3 regions of the Vescimonas sanitatis genome follow, and region 3 is predicted to be linked to each of the others. Evidence: predicted binding sites of a transcription regulator. Region 3 holds the regulator's gene; each other region holds the start of a gene.

The links. The regulator LexA, encoded in region 3, represses DNA repair genes until DNA is damaged. The targets are predictions, from matches to a motif close to CNAACANNTGTTNG.
Region 1: the regulator LexA is predicted to act here: its motif matches at 2,841-2,854, upstream of ACOMDU_RS01195 (putative DNA modification/repair radical SAM protein).
Region 2: the regulator LexA is predicted to act here: its motif matches at 4,254-4,267, upstream of ACOMDU_RS05830 (ribonuclease P Rpr2/Rpp21/SNM1 subunit family protein).

What each region holds. Positions count from the first base shown of each region.
Region 1 is NZ_JBMGPW010000001.1:223,938-229,918, forward strand. It holds gene ACOMDU_RS01185 (sigma-70 family RNA polymerase sigma factor) at 1-428, shown strand, start outside; gene ACOMDU_RS01190 (TIGR03915 family putative DNA repair protein) at 598-1,395, opposite strand; gene ACOMDU_RS01195 (putative DNA modification/repair radical SAM protein) at 1,392-2,672, opposite strand; gene ACOMDU_RS01200 (ATP-dependent helicase) at 2,961-5,423, shown strand; gene ACOMDU_RS01205 (DUF2500 domain-containing protein) at 5,461-5,934, shown strand.
Region 2 is NZ_JBMGPW010000003.1:212,108-218,088, reverse strand. It holds gene ACOMDU_RS05860 (AAA family ATPase) at 1-843, opposite strand, end outside; gene ACOMDU_RS05855 (Gx transporter family protein) at 855-1,364, opposite strand; gene ACOMDU_RS05850 (NusG domain II-containing protein) at 1,369-1,773, opposite strand; gene ACOMDU_RS05845 (FAD:protein FMN transferase) at 1,748-2,782, opposite strand; gene recR (recombination mediator RecR) at 2,779-3,378, opposite strand; gene rpe (ribulose-phosphate 3-epimerase) at 3,385-4,029, opposite strand; gene ACOMDU_RS05830 (ribonuclease P Rpr2/Rpp21/SNM1 subunit family protein) at 4,377-4,808, shown strand; gene ACOMDU_RS05825 (amino acid ABC transporter ATP-binding protein) at 4,855-5,598, opposite strand; gene ACOMDU_RS05820 (amino acid ABC transporter permease) at 5,588-5,981, opposite strand, start outside.
Region 3 is NZ_JBMGPW010000002.1:147,738-153,718, reverse strand. It holds gene pgeF (peptidoglycan editing factor PgeF) at 1-630, shown strand, start outside; gene ACOMDU_RS03625 (ABC transporter substrate-binding protein) at 627-2,165, shown strand; gene ACOMDU_RS03620 (TetR-like C-terminal domain-containing protein) at 2,180-2,761, shown strand; gene ACOMDU_RS03615 (oleate hydratase) at 2,902-4,680, shown strand; gene lexA (transcriptional repressor LexA) at 4,746-5,384, opposite strand; tRNA gene ACOMDU_RS03605 (tRNA-Cys) at 5,648-5,722, shown strand; gene ACOMDU_RS03600 (recombinase family protein) at 5,914-5,981, shown strand, end outside.

The DNA.
Region 1 (5,981 bases), on a different contig from region 3:
TGGGCCGCACCATGCGGGAAAAGGGGCAGACACTTTGGGCGGCACGGGAACGGCTGCAAGGGCGTCTGGGCTGTGAGCCAAAGCTGTCACAGCTGGCAGCGGAGACCGGCATGACACCGGAGGAGATCGCCGCCGTGGATCTGGCGCTGATCGCACCGGACTCTCTGCAGCAGGAGACCGCGGAGGGCCTGACGCTGGAGTCCACACTATGTGCCGAGGAGCCCAGCGTCTCTCTGGTGGAGCGTATCGCTCTGCGGGACGCCATCGACGCACTGCCGGAGAAAGAACGGAAGACCATTCTCCTGCGTTTTTTCAAGGGGTTGACGCAGGAGCAGACCGCCCGCATCTTACAGGTATCGCAGGTCCAGGTCTCGCGGCTGGAGCGCCGCAGCCTGCAAAAGCTGCGGGACCTGCTGGCAGAGGAGTGACTTCGGGCAGAGACGGCGTAAAAAGGGAGGCGTCTCGACAGCAGCGCGATTTCGAATGTAAAATGGATCAGGACAGAGGGGGCTCTATTGCGGAACGCTCATCCCGTTATCGGCGGGATGGGCGTTCCCTCGTAACGGAAAGGTGAAACGCTTTCCCGGTATCTGTCTCTCAGCCGTCCGTTCCGGAGGCACCCGGCAGCTTCGGCGAGGCGCCCTGCTCTTTTTCGTATTCCAAAGGCAAAAACTCCGTCATGGTCCCCCGATACCGTTTCGGCATAAACGTGTTCTGACACCGGGGATTTTCGCGCTCCCGAATGGCGACGCTTTGGAAAAACTGCTTCCACAGCGAGCGAAAGTACAACTCGTCCTCTCCGGGCAGCGTGGGCTGAAAGTGCTCCATCCGCATAATGCGGGAACGGCCTCCGGCATACAGCAGCAGCTCTCGATGGGTGCGGTCATAGATAAAGAATTGCTCGTTGGCATAGCGCTGGCAGAAATGGCCGCGCAGCAGCGGCAGCACACGGTTTTTGGGCTCGATCTCCGCGCCCAGTGTACCGCCGTAGTCCGAAAACCGCACAAAACCGCGCAGTTTTTCCAGCTCGCCGTTCATATGGCGGATGGCGCGATACAGCGGATAGCAGGCCGGGTCGGACAGATCGCGCATAAAGCCGGGTCCCTCTGCCAACAGCTTCCGGATAAAGGCGTACAAACGGGCTTCCTTGTCCGGCAGACACGTTAAAAAGCCGCGGCGCACCACGGCCAGCGCTTTGCCGGACCGGGCGGCGATACCGCGGCTGACCCGCTGACTGTACGCCGGCTGGGTGATCACGGTGCGAACCTCATAGAGGGAGAGGGGGTCTTCGTCGCAGCAGAAGGCGGCGGGGGCCTCCTTGTACACATAGCTCTCATATACGCAGCACAGAAAACCATCCAGGCTGCCATCATATTGATAAATCACGTCATTCATACGGCTTCTCCTACCGGATCAAAGAGAGACAACTGTGCAGCCTGGTCCGAAGGCAGCGTATCGCGCTCCAGTCGTTCCAGCTGCAAGGGCAGCGTAGCAGGGGAGAAGTGCAGTCCCTCCGGTATCCGCCCGCCGCAGGTAATAAAGTACTGCGCCCGTTTCAGCACCACGCCCAGCTTTTTCAGGTCCTCAAAGCGTAGGGTACCGCCGCAGCGCCGTGCCGATACGATGCGCCGCGCACTGGTGGGGCCGATTCCGGGAACGCGCAGCAGCGTCTCCAGATCCGCCCGCATGACCTCGACAGGGAACTGGTCCAGATGCTGCAGTGCCCAGCTGCATTTTGGATCCAGCCGCGGGTCAAAGTCCGGGTGGGCGTCATCCAGCAGCTCGGCGGCCCGAAAACCGTAAAACCGCAGGAGCCAGTCCGCCTGGTACAGGCGATGCTCCCGCAGCAGCGGCGGTTTGGTGTCCAGGGATGGCAGCAGGCTATTTTCCACCACCGGTACATACGCGGAGTAGAACACGCGCTTCAGCCTGTACTTGCGATATAGTGACTCCGTCAGGTGCAGAATGCGCCGGTCGCTGTCGTCGGTAGCGCCCACGATCAGCTGTGTGCTCTGCCCCGCCGGGGCAAACACCGGTGCGTGCCGGTACTTCACCAGCTCCGCCTTACTCTGTGCCGCGCCGTCGCGGATCAGTCCCATCGGGCGCAGGATCGCCTCCCTGGTCTTATCCGGGGCCAGCGCCTGCAAACCCTGCTGACTGGGCAGCTCGATGTTCACACTGAGCCGGTCGGCCAGCAGTCCCAGCTGATGCACCAGCTCCGGCGCCGCACCGGGGATAGCTTTGGCGTGGATGTAACCGTTGAAACGATACTCCTCCCGCAGGATACGCAGGGCCCGGATTATCTGTTCCATGGTGTAGTCCGGATCGCGCAGTACGCCGCTGGAGAGGAACAGACCTTCTATGTAATTCCGCCGAAAGAAGCCGATGGTCAGTTCCGCCAGTTCACGGGGCGTGAAGGCGGCGCGGCGCGTATCATTGCTGCGTCGGTTAACGCAGTACTTGCAGTCGTACACGCAGGCATTGCTCAACAGCACCTTCAGCAGCGTGATGCACCGCCCATCGGCCGAAAAGCTGTGACAGCAGCCGGCGATGGAAGAGGAGGTGTTGCCGATCATACCCGGCCGGAATCCGCGGCGCACGCCGCTGGACGTACACGCCGCGTCATATTTGGCCGCATCCGACAATATCGCCAGCTTGTCCAGCAGCTCCATGCTTTTATGCCATGCGGCGGCGCCGGGGCGCCGGCCTGTCAATACAGTCGATGAGCCGCAGTACATTGGCGGCGATGGAACCCGCGCCCAGCAGCGTGATAATGAGACCAAAAGTTGTCATAGTTGTGTCCTCCTTGCTCGAACTGTTGTTCTGGTAATAGTATAAATCGAACAAGCGTTCTTGTCAAGTGAAATCGAACAAAAATTCTATAAATTTCATTTGCGGTTGACCGGGCGCGGAAGTTGTATTAAAATGAGAGCAACGAACGAGAAAGACGAGGCCCCTCTATGACGGATCTGGAAAAACGCTTTATCAAGGCCCGGCGCGATGCGATCGCGGTGGATTATCAGAATTTGAACGACTGCCAGCGCCAGGGCGTGCTGGCCACGGAGGGGCCGCTGCTTCTGTTGGCGGGCGCTGGCTCCGGTAAGACGACCGTGCTGATCCACCGGGTGGCCAATCTGCTGCGGTATGGTCGTGGCAGTGATACCGAGGAGATACCGATTCCCATCAGCGAGGACGAGGTATCGTTTCTGGAGCAGTATGCCAAGGTGCCGGACTCGGCGCAGCACGCTCTCGTGGAGTATCTCTGCGCGGTGGAACCGGCCCGTCCCTGGGAGGTGCTGGCTATCACCTTCACCAACAAGGCTGCTAACGAGCTGAAGGATCGCCTGGGGCGGATGCTGGGGGAGGAAGCTGCCGCCGATGTGTGGGCGTCCACGTTCCACTCCGCCTGTGTGCGTATCCTGCGGCGAGACATCGACCGCATCGGTTTCGACCGCAGCTTTACCATCTATGACAGTGATGACAGCAAGCGTGTGGTCAAGGACATTCTCAAGGAGCTGGGGCTGGAGGAGAAGTCGTTTCCGCCCCGCGAGGTGCAGTCGGTCATCTCCCGCGCCAAGAACGATATGCAGTCGCCGGAGGAATTTCTGGAGCAGTGGCAATCGATCAACGACTGGCGGAAAATAAGGATGGGTAAAGTATATACACTTTACAATAAAAAGCTTCGTGAGGCCAATGCGCTGGACTTTGATGACCTGCTGTGGCACACGGTGCGCCTGCTGCAGACGGCGCCGGATGTGCGGGAGTACTACCAACGGAAGTTCCGCTATGTCCTCATTGACGAGTATCAGGACACCAACGCGCTGCAATACGAGCTGGCCAAGCTGCTGACGGGCCCCGCCCGGAACATCTGTGTGGTAGGTGACGACGACCAGAGCATTTACCGCTTCCGGGGCGCGGATATCACCAATATCCTCAGCTTTGAGCGGCAGTTCAAGGGCGCGCGGGTCATTCGGCTGGAACAGAATTATCGCTCTACGCAGAATATCCTGGACGCGGCAAACGCGGTCATTCGCAACAATCAGGGCCGCAAGGGCAAGACCCTGTGGACGGAGAACGGCTGCGGCGAGCTGGTGACGGTAAAGACCACCTTCAACGAGAGCGACGAGGCCAACTTTGTCCTGGGGCAGATCATGATGTACTACCGCCGGGGCGGCAGCTGGGGTGACTGTGCGGTGCTGTACCGTACCAACACCCAGTCCAACGCGCTGGAATACGCCTGCAAGCGCAGCGGCATCCCCTATAAGATCTACGGTGGTCTGAAGTTTTTTGACCGGGCCGAGGTCAAGGATATGCTTGCCTATCTGTGCGTCATCAACAACCCCACGGACGATCTGCGCCTGCGGCGCATCGTCAACGTTCCCGCCCGCAAGATCGGCCAGGCCACCGTGGACAAGGCCCAGATTATTGCCACACAGCACGGCCTGACGCTCTACGACGTATTCCGCCGTGCGGAGGAATTCCCCGAGCTGAAAAATGCAGCTGGCAAGCTGAATACCTTTACAGAGATGATCGAGGAAATGCGCCGCCGCCTGCCGGAGAGTGAGCTGCCGGAGTTCTACGATTACGTCTGCGAGCGAAGCGGCTACGCGCCCGCCCTGCGGGAGAAGGACGATATGGAGAGCCGGGGCCGGCTGGAGAACGTGCAGGAGCTGCGCTCCAGCATCCTGGCCTACCTGGAAAACGCCGAGGGCGCGGAGACGAGTCTCTCCGGCTTCCTGGATGAGATCGCGCTGTACACCGACCTGGACAGCCGGGTGGACGGCGACAACTGCGTGACCATGATGACCATGCACGCCGCCAAGGGCCTGGAATTCCCCCAGGTATTTGTGGTGGGCATGGAGGAGGGGCTTTTCCCCGGAAATCGCGCCATGGGCGATGGCGACGAGATGGAGGAGGAGCGCCGGCTGTGCTATGTGGCCATGACCCGCGCCAAAGAGAAGCTGACGCTGACCAACGCCCGCCAGCGCACGCTGTACGGTAAAACAACACCCTGTATGCCCTCCCGGTTCCTCAGTGAGATCCCGGAGAACAACATGGAGTGGCTGTCCAAGCCGGTACCCCGCAGCGACACCTGGGAGGACTCTCGGGACGATGATGGCTGCGCTTACGGTTACGGCGGCTATACACGTCAGGGTACCACAGCACCGACGCGCCGCGAGGTACCTGCCGCGTCTCGTCCCGGCTCGCTGCATACGGCCAGAACGGCGGCAAAAGCACCGTCTACCGCCTCTTACATACAGCTGCAGGCAGGGGAGACGGTGGAGCACGACGCTTTCGGCAGAGGCCTGGTGCTCTCCGTGCGGCCTATGGGCGGCGATGCACTGCTGGAGGTAGCCTTCGATACGGTGGGTACCAAGAAGCTTATGCTGAAGGCCGCCTCCCATCATTTGAAGAAGGTGTAAAGCAAAGTAATTTTATAAATACGGAAGGAGAACGGATATGGGGTTTTGGTTCGGCTTTGACACAGGGTTCGACATCATGCAGGTATTTGTTTTCGCGATATTTGCCATCGTCATCGTCTGCTTCATCGCCTTAGCGGTAAAGGGCATTGGCACCTGGCACAAGAACAACAACTCTCCGCGCCTGACGGTGCAGGCGGCTGTTGTCGCCAAGCGGCAGAATACCGATGTGCACCACCACAGCAATAACAATGGCGGTATGCACACCAGCACCTCCACTCACTATTACGTAACGTTCCAGTTTGACAGCGGCGACCGGCTTGAGCTGCACGTTCCCGGAAGGGAATACGGCATGATGGCGGAGGGCGACGTGGGCGATCTGACGTTCCAGGGTACCCGTTACCTGGGCTTTGACCGGCACACCGCAGGGGCCGTTCCCGAGGCCGGACCCGTCACAGCAGAGGACGTCCCGCCGCGGTACACGGAGAAGAAAAGCTGGGACCCAGAGCTGTGAAAATCATTAAAAAAGCACAGACACCCTGCTTAAAAGGCAGGGTGTCT
Region 2 (5,981 bases), on a different contig from region 3:
CGGCGCGAGGACGTAGCCCTTGCCGCAGCGCATTTTGAAGATCTCGAACATCTCCTCCGGGGTGTAGTCCTCGAACAGCAGGAAACGGTTGAAGCGGCTCTCCAGACCGGGGTTGGAGTGGATAAACCTGTCCATCAGTTCCGTGTAGCCCGCTACGATGACCACCAGGTCGTCGCGGTGGTCCTCCATGGCTTTGAGGATGGTGTCGATGGCCTCCTGACCAAAGTCGTTTTCGGACTTGCCGTTGAGGGCGTAAGCCTCGTCGATGAACAGCACGCCGCCCATGGCCTTTTCAATGACCTTCTGGGTCTTGAGGGCGGTCTGGCCTACGTAGCCGGCCACCAGACCACTGCGGTCCACCTCCACCAGTTGGCCCTTGCTGAGAATGCCCAGACTGCGGTAGATGCGGGCCATCATGCGGGCCATCATGGTTTTGCCGGTGCCGGGGTTGCCGGTGAAGACCATGTGGAGCGACATATCGGTGGTGGGGAGGTCGTGCTGCTCGCGGAGCTTGTAGACCTGGACCATGTTGATGAGGTCGTGGACCTCGTCCTTGACCACGTTCAGGCCGATGTAGGTGTCCAGCTCGGCGAGTAGGTCCTCGATTTTTTCCGGAGGCGGAAGCTCCTCGGCTTTTTCGGGCGCGGCATCGCCGGGCTTGGCGTCGGCGGTGGGGGGGACGGGCTTTTCGGGCGCGGCAGGCTTTCCGGGGGCGGCGGGGGCCTTGCCAACGTCCTGGAAGGGCGTGCCCCAGAAGTCGCTGCCCATGCGGCGGACGTTGTTCTCCGTCATGGAGCGTATCACGTCCAGCTGCTGCAAAATGATCTGATCTTTCTTATCCATAGTGGCACCTCTCAGTGAAATCGGATATGCCGCGTGGCACGCAGCAGAAGCGCAGTGATGAAGCCGGTCAGCGCACCGGTGAAAAGGGACACGGCCAGCAGAAAGGGGAGATAGCCCAAGACCATGGTGCTGCCAAGGGTGATGACCGCCGCGGCCATCTGGCCGATGTTGTGCGCTGCCGCGCCGCCGATGGATACGCCGTAGACGCTGAGCTTCGGCAGGCGCCGCAGGAATATCATCACCAGCATGGCGGTCAGTCCGCCCAGCACGGAGAACAGCATGGCCGACAGGTTTCCGGCAAACAGTCCGCCCAGCAGACAGCGGGTCAGCAGAATGGCCAGCGCCGCGCCGGCACCCAACTGATACAGGGCGAACACCGTCACGATGTTGGCAAGGCCCAGCTTCACGCCGGGCAGGGGCACCAGCAGGGAGATGGGGAACAGCCCCTCCAGGGTACTGAGCCCCAGCGCCAGCGCTGCCAGCACGGCGCAGAGGGCGATGTTTTTTGCTGTCCACTTCATGTGCTCACCCCACGATCGCGTCAGGCGCGTCCGGCGTGGACGCGCCCTCCAGGTGGACGACCACCTGGGCAGGCAGGCACACGATGGACTGCCCGGCACGGGAGATAGCCCCGGTGTGGACGCAGTCCTGGGTGGGACAGTCGCTGTCGGTCACGGAGACGGCGCCGCCCTCGGCGGCAATGTGCAGCGTATAGCCGCGGCTGGTGACGGTGGCCTCGGTGAAGTCGGACAGGGGGACACGGCGGACCTCCTGACCGGAGATGTCGATGACCACGGTGAGGGCGCCGCTTTGGTTTTTGGGCAGATAGAAGCACAGCGCGGAGACGACGGCCAGCAGCACGACCGCCAGCGCCACCAGCGCGTCAAAGCGGTTCCATTTCAGTTCAGGAGGCGAGGAGCTGGTAGACATAGGCGGTTCCGTCCTTTTCGTTGAAACAGTCGGCCAGACCGGGGGTGTAGACCACGCGGCCGTCCCGGGTGATGAGCACCATGTCGAAGGACATGCTCTGGGAGCGCCAGAAGTCCACGGCGGCCTGCTCACCCATAACGTACAGGGCGGTGGAGTAGGCGTCGGCACGGGTGCCTTGCCCGCCGAAGCCACCCCGTGTGACGACGGAGACGCTGGTCAGGTCACTTTGGACGGGATAGCCGGTCTTAGGATCGAGAATATGCTGGTACACCGTGCCGTCCGGCGCGGTGAAATAGCGCTGGTAGCCGCCGGAGGTGACCACAAAGGCATCCGACAGGCTCAGGGTGCAGACATAGCCCTCGCTGTCGGCGGGATCCTGAATGGCCACCGACCAGGGCTTGTTCTGGGCGTTGGTGCCGTAGACGTACACGTTACCGCCCAGATTGGCGCAGCCGCCGGTGAGGGCGCTGCGGTGGAACAGGACGGCGGCGCAGTCGGAGGCGTAGCCCTTGGCGATGCCGCCCAGATCGACGGAGCAGCCCTCATCCAGAGAGATGCTGCAAAATTCGGACTGGTGGACGTGCTCATAGCCCACCAGAGGCAGCAGCGCGTCGATCTCCGCCTGAGAGGGGACGCGGGGGCTGTCGGAGGTGATGCCCCACAGCTCCACCAGCGGGGCGATGGTGATATCGAAGGCACCGTCCGTTTCCTGGCTGTGCTGCAGCGCCCACGACAGCAGCTGCGCACCGTCCTCGTCCCAGACGGCGGAGCCGTCACGGTTCAGACGGGAGACCTCGCTGGTGTCCACCGTGCGGGAGAGGGAGGATTCCAGCGTGTTGACGGTGCGGCTCAGGTCAGTCAGCACGTCATCAGCGCCGTCGCCGATGGCCACGAAGGTCATGTAGGTGTCCATGGCGAACAGGGACAGCTCGGTGGGCCGGGCGGCGCCGCAGCCGGTCAGAGACAGCGCTGTCAGCGCGGCCAAGATAAGGCAAGCAAATCGTTTCACAGTTCCCGCCGCCCTTCCAGCGCACGCATGAGCGTGGCGTCGTCGGCGAATTCCAGGTGACCGCCCACGGGAATACCATAGGCCAGGCGGGTGACCTTGACGCCGAAGGGCTTGAGCAGCCGGGCGATGTACAGCGCCGTAGCCTCGCCCTCGGTGTCCGGGTTGGTGGCCATGATGACCTCAGTGATGCCGCCCTGGGCCACGCGGTCCAGCAGGGATCTGATGTGCAGATCGTCAGGGCCTACGTGGTTCATGGGGGACAGCACACCGTGGAGCACGTGGTAACGGCCGCGGTACTCCCGGCTGCGCTCGATGGCGATCACGTCCCGGGGGTCAGCCACCACGCAGATGGTGGCGTCGTCGCGCTTCTGGTCGGCACAGATGGGACACAGGCCGCCGGCGGTCAGGTTCTGACACACGGGGCAGAGGGTCACGTTGCGCTTGGCGTCCATGATGGCGTCGGCAAAGGCTCGGGCCTCCTGCTCCGGCAGGGACAGCACATAGAAGGCCAGCCGCTGGGCGGATTTATAGCCCACGCCCGGCAAGCGGGCGAACTGCTCCACTAATTTTTCCAGCGGAGCGGGAAAATACTCCATAGGATGTTACCCTCTCAGTTCTTTGATCTTGGCGGGGATGTCGGCAGCCTTGTATACGGCGCTGCCGGCCACCAGCACGTTGGCACCGGAGGCGATGCAGAGCTTGCAGGTGTCGCCATCCACGCCGCCGTCTACCTCCAGTTCACAGGCGGGGTTCATGGCATCGATATAACCGCGGATGGCCTGTACCTTGGGCATCATATCGGCCATAAACTTCTGACCGCCGAAGCCCGGCTCCACGGTCATGACCAGGATCAGCTCCACCCTGTCGATGAAGGGCAGGACGGCGCTGGGCGGGGTCTTGGGCTTGACCACCACGCCGGCCTTTTTGCCCTTGGCGTGGATCTTGTTGATGGCGGAGAGAATATTCTCCTCGGTGTCCGCCTCCACATGACAGGTGACGATGTCCGCACCGGCGTCGCAGAATTGCTCTACATAGCGGACCGGGCGATCGATCATCAGATGGACATCCAACGGCAGGGCGGTGGTGGGACGAATGGACTTGACCACCGGAATGCCGATGGAGATGTTGGGCACGAACAGGCCGTCCATCACGTCCACATGGACGTAGTCGGCGGTGGAGATCTTTTCGATGTCACGGGCCAGGTAGGCAAAATCCGCGGACAGGATGGAGGGGGCGATCTTGATCATAGAGCAGCTTCCTTTCGCGCCGCACTGGCAGCAGTGCGGCGGCATAGTATGGGATATGCAGGCCCCGCAGTGCGGCAGACAGCGCAGCCGATCCCGCCCGGAGAGGTCGGGGCCTGCGGCGAGCCGGCGGGTGACCGCCGGCTCGCGGTGCATAATCAATTTATTATAGCATAGGTTTATGGCGAATTGCAAGGCGGCGGGACTGGTTTTGCGCCGGCAGTAAAAAAACAAAAATTTGTCCATTCTGTGAATTTTGAATAAAAGGGGTTTACCTTTGCTGACTTTTCCTGTAAAATATCTTGTCAGAAAACCTGCGGTGTGGACGCGGAAGGCAAAGGGACGGTTTTATGAACTTCTTGCAACGTATTGGCAACGCGCTGTCGCGCTTCATGTATGGGCGCAACGGTGTGGACCGGCTGACGCTGACCATGGTCTGGACGGCTCTGGTACTGGATATCATCAACATTTTTCTGCGGGAGAAGGTGCCGCTGGCATACAGCATCATCGGCACCGTGGCCGGGATCATCACCCTGCTGGCACTGTTCCGGATGTTTTCCCGCAATCTGGAGAAGCGGCGGGCGGAGAACGCACGGTTCATGGAGAAGGTCTGGTGGCCCATCAGCCGCCGTATTGCCGGGAAAAGGCAGCAGCGGATGGATAAAGAGCACTGCTACTTTACCTGCCCGGGCTGCGGCGCGGTGTGCCGGGTGCCCAGAGGGAAAGGGCGCATTGTCATCACCTGTCCCCGCTGCGGCAATGAGATACACGGAAAGTCATAAGGATGATAAAAAGCCCACCCCAAAAGGGGTGGGCTTTTTATCGTTGTCACAGCACTTTGCTGAGGAAATCCTGCAGCCGGGGGTCCTGGGGATGGTCGAAGATGTCCGTGGGGGAGCCTTCCTCCAGGATCTTTCCGTCGGCCATGAAGACCACACGGTCGGCTACCTCACGGGCGAAGCCCATCTCGTGGGTGACCACGGCCATAGTCATCCCGTCCTTGGCCAGGTCGCGCATCAGGTCCAGCACTTCACCCACCATCTCGGGGTCCAGGGCGGAGGTGGGCTCGTCGAAGAGCATGACCTCCGGATCCATGGCCAGAGCACGGACAATGGCGATACGCTGCTTCTGACCGCCGGAGAGCATATTGGGGTACTCGTTGGCCTTGTCGGACAGGCCGATGCGCTCCAAAAGGGTGCGGGCCTGGGTCTCGGCCTCAGCGGGTGTTTTTTTCTTCAGGGTGACGGGCGCCAGCGTGATGTTCTGCAGCACAGTCTTATGGGGAAACAGGTTGAAGTGCTGGAACACCATGCCCATCTTCTGGCGGTGGAGGTCGATGTTCACCGACTTGCTGGCCAGGTCCACACCGTCGAAGTAGATTGCGCCGGAGGTGGGCTCCTCCAGCATATTCAAGCTGCGGAGCAGCGTGGACTTGCCAGAGCCGGAGGGGCCGATGATGGCCACCACTTCACCCTTGTGAATATCCAGATCGCAGCCGTCCAATGCGTGAACGGTGCCGTGGTTGTATTCCTTGACCAGGTGCTTTACGGAGATGAGAACTTTACTGCTTATCGCCACGGCGCATTCTCCTTTCTATGGCCTCGATGGCTTTGGAGGCCGGGTAGTTGATGCAGAAGTAGACCAGCGCGGCCAGCACGTAGGGAGCCAGGGTGATGTAGCTGTTGCCGGAGACGGTCTGGGCGGTGTACATGATCTCCGCCATGCCCAGCACGGAGCAGATGGAGGACTCTTTCACCATGGTGACCACCTCGTTGGCCAGGGCAGGGAGGACATTCTTGATGGCCTGGGGCAGCACCACCAGGCGCATGGACTGCCAACTGCTGAGGCCCAGAGAACGGGCCGCCTCGGTCTGCCCCTTGTCCACGGCCAGTATACCAGCGCGGAATATCTCGGCTACATACGCCGAGCTGTTCAGCGCCAAAGCGACCACGCCT
Region 3 (5,981 bases):
CTGTGCACCGCGCTGGACACGGATGTGCAGCGGGCGGTGCTCAGCCGTCAGGTGCACCGCAGCGATGTGCGCCGCGTCACGGCGGCGGACTGCGGCAAGGGCCTGTGGCAGCCGCAGGACTACGACAGCGCCGACGCCCTGGTGACGGACGTGCCGGGCATCCCCCTGATCGTGTTCTCCGCCGACTGCAACGTACTGCTGCTCCACGACCCGGTGCGCCGGGTCATCGGCGCCGCTCACGCCGGCTGGCGGGGCACCGCCGCCGGCATCGCCGCGGAGACGGTACGCGTCATGGCCGAGGATTACGGCTGCGACCCGGCGGACCTCCGCGCCGCCATCGGGCCGGCCATCGGGCCGTGCTGCTTCGAGACGGACGGCGACGTACCGGAGGCCCTGCGGGCCGCACTGGGTGCGGCGGCGGAGCCGTTCATGGCATGGAACGGCAGCAAGTGGCACATCGACCTGAAGGCCGTCAACGCCCTGTGGCTGCGCCGCGAGGGCGTTACGCGCATCGACATCTGCGATCACTGCACCGCCTGCCGCCCGGACCTGTACTGGAGCCACCGGAAGATGGGCCTGCGCCGGGGCGAGCAGGCCGCGCTGATCGCTCTGCGGGAGGATACGCTATGAAACGTGCACTGCTGTGCCTGCTGCTGGCGCTGACCATGCTGCTGGCCGCCGGCTGCGCCGACTGGGAGGTCACCGAGGATCCCCTGGGGGAGCTGTCCGACTTCTATCAGAATGAAAACGAGGAACCGGAGCCGGAGCCGCTGACCGCCTTTACCCTGCCCTATATCGCCGGCGGCACCCTGGACCCCGTCCGCACCACGGACACCATGCAGCAGACCGTTGAGTCCCTCATGTACCAGGGGCTGTTCGCCCTGGACGAGCAGTTCCGGCCCCAGGCCGTCCTGGCGGACAGTTGGACATATGATGCCGCCCAGCGCACCTGGACCATCCGCATCAAGGCCGATGCGGCTTTCTCTGACGGCTCCGCCGTCACGGCGGCGGACGTGGCCGCCACGTTGGAGCGCGCCCGCACCTCTGACCGCTATGCCGCCCGGCTGCGGGACGTGACCTCTGTGTACGTCCGGGAGGACGCGGTGGTCGTCGCCCTGTCCGCCCCTCTGGCCACACTGCCCAGCCGCCTGGACATCCCCATCATCAAAGCAGGCACCGAGAACCGCACCGCCCCCACGGGCAGCGGCCCCTATCTGTTTGCCAAGGATGACACGGGCGCCTACCTGACGGCCAACAACCGCTGGTGGCAGGACAGCAGCGTTCTGCCGCTGTCCACCATCCGCCTGCAGCACTGCAAGGACAAGGACTCCGCCCTGTACGCCTTCACTTCCCGTGAGGTGCAGCTGCTGACGCTGGATCTCACCGGCAGCAACAGCACCGGTGTCTCCGGTGCCGGCGACTACGCTGAAGCAGCCACCCCCGTCATGCAGTTTCTGGGCATGAACACCCGGCGGGAGGCTCTGTCCGCCCCGGCCCTGCGCCGGGCCCTCAGCGCCGGCATCGACCGCGAAACGCTGGTGTCCTCCTGCCTGCTGGGACAGGGCACGGCGGCCCAGCTGCCTGCCTCCCCCGCCTACGCAGGCTACGATACCGCGCTGGAAACGCCTTACGACACCGCGGCCTATAACCGCCTGCTGAACGCCGCCCTTGGCGAACAGGCGGAGGATGAAACACCCCTGACGCTGACGCTTCTGGTCAACGAGGAGAGCAGCTTCAAGGTCTCCGCCGCCCAGGAGATCGCCATGTACCTCAATACCGCACGCCTGACCGTCACCGTAGAGGCTGTTCCCTGGGACACGTTCCTCACCCGGCTGGAAAGCGGCGACTTTGATCTCTATTACGGTGAATGCCGCCTGACCGCCGACTGGGACCTGACGGCCCTGTTGTCCACCGAGGGCAGCCTCAACTACGGCGGCTGGTCCGATGAGACTACCGACCGGCTGCTGCAGGCCTATCGGGCCAGCGGCGCTGACGCGAACCTGGTGGCCCTGTGGCAGCAGCTGCTGGACACCGCCCCCTTCGCCCCCATCTGCTTTAAGTCCGTATCCGTTGTCACCACCGAGGGCGTGGTGCAGGGTCTGTCCCCCACGGAGACGGCCCCCCTCTCCCCCCTGGGCGGCTGGTCCGTCCGGCTGGACGCATAAAAGGAGCGTATGCCATGTCACAAGTCACCAAGCGGGCGCTGGAGGCGTCGCTGAAAAAGCTGCTGCTGGAAAAGCCCCTGCATAAGATCACTGTCAGTGACATCACCGATGACTGCGGCATCAACCGCATGACGTTTTACTATCACTTCAAGGACATCTATGATCTGGTGGAGTGGAGCTGTCAGGAGGACGCCAGCCGCGCTCTGGCGGGCAAAAAGACCTACGAGACGTGGCAGCAGGGCCTTTTGCAGATCTTCGAGGCCGTGCAGGAGAATAAGCCCTTCATTCTGAACGTCTATCGCTCCGTCAGCCGGGAGCAGGTGGAGAACTATCTCTACAAGCTGACCTACGACCTGCTGGAGGGCGTGGTGGAGGAGCAGGCCCGGGGAATGTCCGTCCGGCCGGAGGATAAGGCCTTCATCGCCACGCTGTACAAGTATATGTTCGTAGGCCTGATGCTGGACTGGATCAGATCCGACATGAAGGGCGATCCCCACCTGATCGTGGAACAGCTGGACCAGGTCATCCACGGCAGCGTCGACGCCGCGCTGGCGCGTCTGCGTACCGACAAGCCCTTATCAAACGAGGCCAAATGATAAAAAACTGAACACCTGCCGCCCCGGTGATAAAAAACTTATCACCGGGGTTTTTCTGCTTATTGAACAAATATTCATTCGGATGTATGCTTTCATCATCAAAGGAAAACATACAGTGGATACTTGAAAGGAGTTTATTTATGTATTATTCCAGCGGTAACTATGAAGCCTTTGCCCGTCCCAAAAAGCCCGAGGGCGTGGACAACAAATCCGCCTATATCGTGGGCAGCGGTCTGGCGGCCCTGACCGCCGCCTGCTATCTGGTCCGCGACGGCCAGATGAAGGGCGAGCACATCCACATTCTGGAAAAGGGCAATCTCCCCGGCGGCGCCTGCGACGGCTATAAGTTCGAGAATCTGGGCTACGTCATGCGCGGCGGCCGCGAGATGGACAACCATTTCGAGGTCATGTGGGACCTGTTCCGTTCCATCCCCTCCATCGAAACGGAGGGTGTCAGCGTGCTGGACGAGTACTACTGGCTCAACAAGGAGGACCCCAACTACTCCCTGTGCCGCGCCACCGTTGACCGCGGCCAGGACGCTCATACCGACGGCAAGTTCGACATCTCCGACAAGGGCGCCATGGAGATCATGAAGCTGTTCTTCACCCCCAACGAGGACCTGCAGGACAAGAAGATCACCGACTTCTTCGATGACGAGGTGCTGAACTCCAACTTCTGGCTGTACTGGCGCACCATGTTCGCCTTTGAGAACTGGCACAGCGCGCTGGAGATGAAGCTGTATATCCAGCGCTATATCCACCACATCGGCGGCCTGCCCGACTTCACCGCCCTGCGCTTCACCAAGTACAACCAGTACGAGTCCATGATCCTGCCCATGGTGAAGTATCTGGAGAGCCACAACGTCCGGTTCCATTACGGCGTGCAGGTCACCAACGTGGAGTTCGACTGCTCCGATCCCGCCCACAAGCTGGCCAAGCGCATCGATGTCATCGAGAACAACGAGCCCGGCGCCATCGACCTGACGGAGAACGATCTGGTGTTCATCACCAACGGCGGCTGCGTGGAGAACTCCTCCATGGGCAGTCAGGATAAGCCCGCCGCCTACAACACCGAGCTGAAGCCCGGCGGCGGCTGGGATATGTGGCGCAAGATCGCCGCGCAGGACCCTGCCTTTGGCCATCCCGACAAGTTCTGCCATGACCCCGAGCAGACCAACTGGATGAGCGCCACCGTGGAGACTTTGGACCAGAAGATCATCCCCTATATCAAGAACATCTGCAAGCGCGACCCCTTCACCGGCCATGTGGTCACCGGCGGCATCGTCACCGTCAAGGACTCCTCCTGGCTGATGAGCTGGACCATCAACCGCCAGCCCCAGTTCCGCGACCAGCCCAAGGACCACTGCCTGGTGTGGGTATACTCCCTGTTCACCGACAAGCCCGGCGACTATGTGAAAAAGCCCATGCGGGCGTGCACCGGCAAGGAGATCTGCATGGAGTGGCTGTACCACATCGGCGTGCCCGAGGATCAGATCGAGGATCTGGCGTCCAACAGCGCCAACACCGTACCCGTGATGATGCCCTATATCGATGCGTTCTTCATGCCCCGCGCCTACGGCGACCGGCCCAATGTGGTGCCCGACGGCAGCGTGAACTTCGCCTTCCTCGGTCAGTTTGCCGAGACGCCCCGCGACACCATCTTCACCACCGAGTATTCCATGCGAACCGGCATGGAGGCCGTCTACACCCTGCTGAACGTGGACCGCGGCGTGCCCGAGGTCTGGGGCAGCGTCTATGACGTCCGCGACCTGCTGAACGCCACCGTAAAGCTGCGGGACGGCAAGAAGGCCACCGACATGGAGCTGGGCCTGATGGAAAAGCTGGCCGTCAAGAAAGCCCTCAGTAAGATCGAAAACACCGATATCGAAAAGCTCCTGAAGGAATACCACGTCATCTGACAGCCCCCAGTTCACCCCCCAAACAATAAATATCCCCCGGCCTAGCCGGGGGATATTTATTGCGTTCAGTTATACTCCCGCACCACGGCGGTGACCTTGCCCAGCAGCGTGGCCTCGCGGCCGTCGATGGGCCGGTAGTTCTCGTTCTCCGGCAGCAGCCACACCTCGCCGTTCCGGCGGCTCAGCCGCTTCACCGTGGCCTCGTCCCCCAGCAGCGCCACCACGATCTCGCCGTTGTGTGCCGTGGGCTGGCGGTGCACCACCACCAGGTCGTCCGGCAGGATGCCCGCGTTCAGCATGGACTCGCCCCGCACCCGCAGGGCAAAGTACTCCCCCTCGCGTCCGCCGGTGTCGAAGGTCAGATAGTCCTCAATGCACTCCTCCGCCAATATGGGGCTGCCCGCGGCCACGCTGCCCACCACGGGGATGCGGTCCGCCGCCGGCGCCGCCTCCTCCTGTACCGGCGCGCCGTCAGGCATTTCCCCCTGCATGGGCTGCGCCAGCGTCAGGGCCCGGCCCTTGCCGGCCCCCTTGGTCAGCACGCCCAGCTCCTCCATATGCTTCAGGTGGAAATGCACCGTGGACGGCGATTTCAGTCCCACCGCCTCGCCGATCTCCCGCACCGAGGGGGGATACCCCTGCTCCCGCAGTGCCTGGGCGATGTAGTCGTAGATCTTCTGCTGCATTCTGGTCATCTTCGCCATAGCCATGCCCCTTTCATGCGCCCCGTGTCGGCGCAGGTCCGTTTTTTGTATGTGCGCCGCGTCCGCTGTTCTTCCGGCTCTATTATATCACACACTTTCGCGCATTGCAACATTTGTTCTATTTCTTTTTGCAGTTTTTTCTGAGGCTGCAGCAAAGACGACCGTGAAGTAACATCAAAAGCAATGAAAGAAATCCCGTTTCAACGGGCATTTCACTCTTGACAAGGGCCGACGGTATATAGTATAATGATTTTCGCTGACACGGTGACATAGCCAAGTGGTAAGGCAAGGGTCTGCAAAACCCTCATTCCCCGGTTCAAATCCGGGTGTCACCTCCAAATTAGACAAAAGCTGTGTATAACGTAAGTTATACACAGCTTTTGCTTTTTTAGCATGTAAATCGCATAAACTCGGCCCGAAAACTATGCAGAATAACGGCAAAAGAGAAAATGAAATAATCTGTATTCCTATGTTTTATCTCTTGAACGAGGTAACACATGGGAAGTTTTGTTTTTAGGAGGAATAAAACATGAGAATACCATATGGTTTTGTGTTGATCAGCGGAGGGACACTTAGAGTCAACGAGTATGAAGCAAA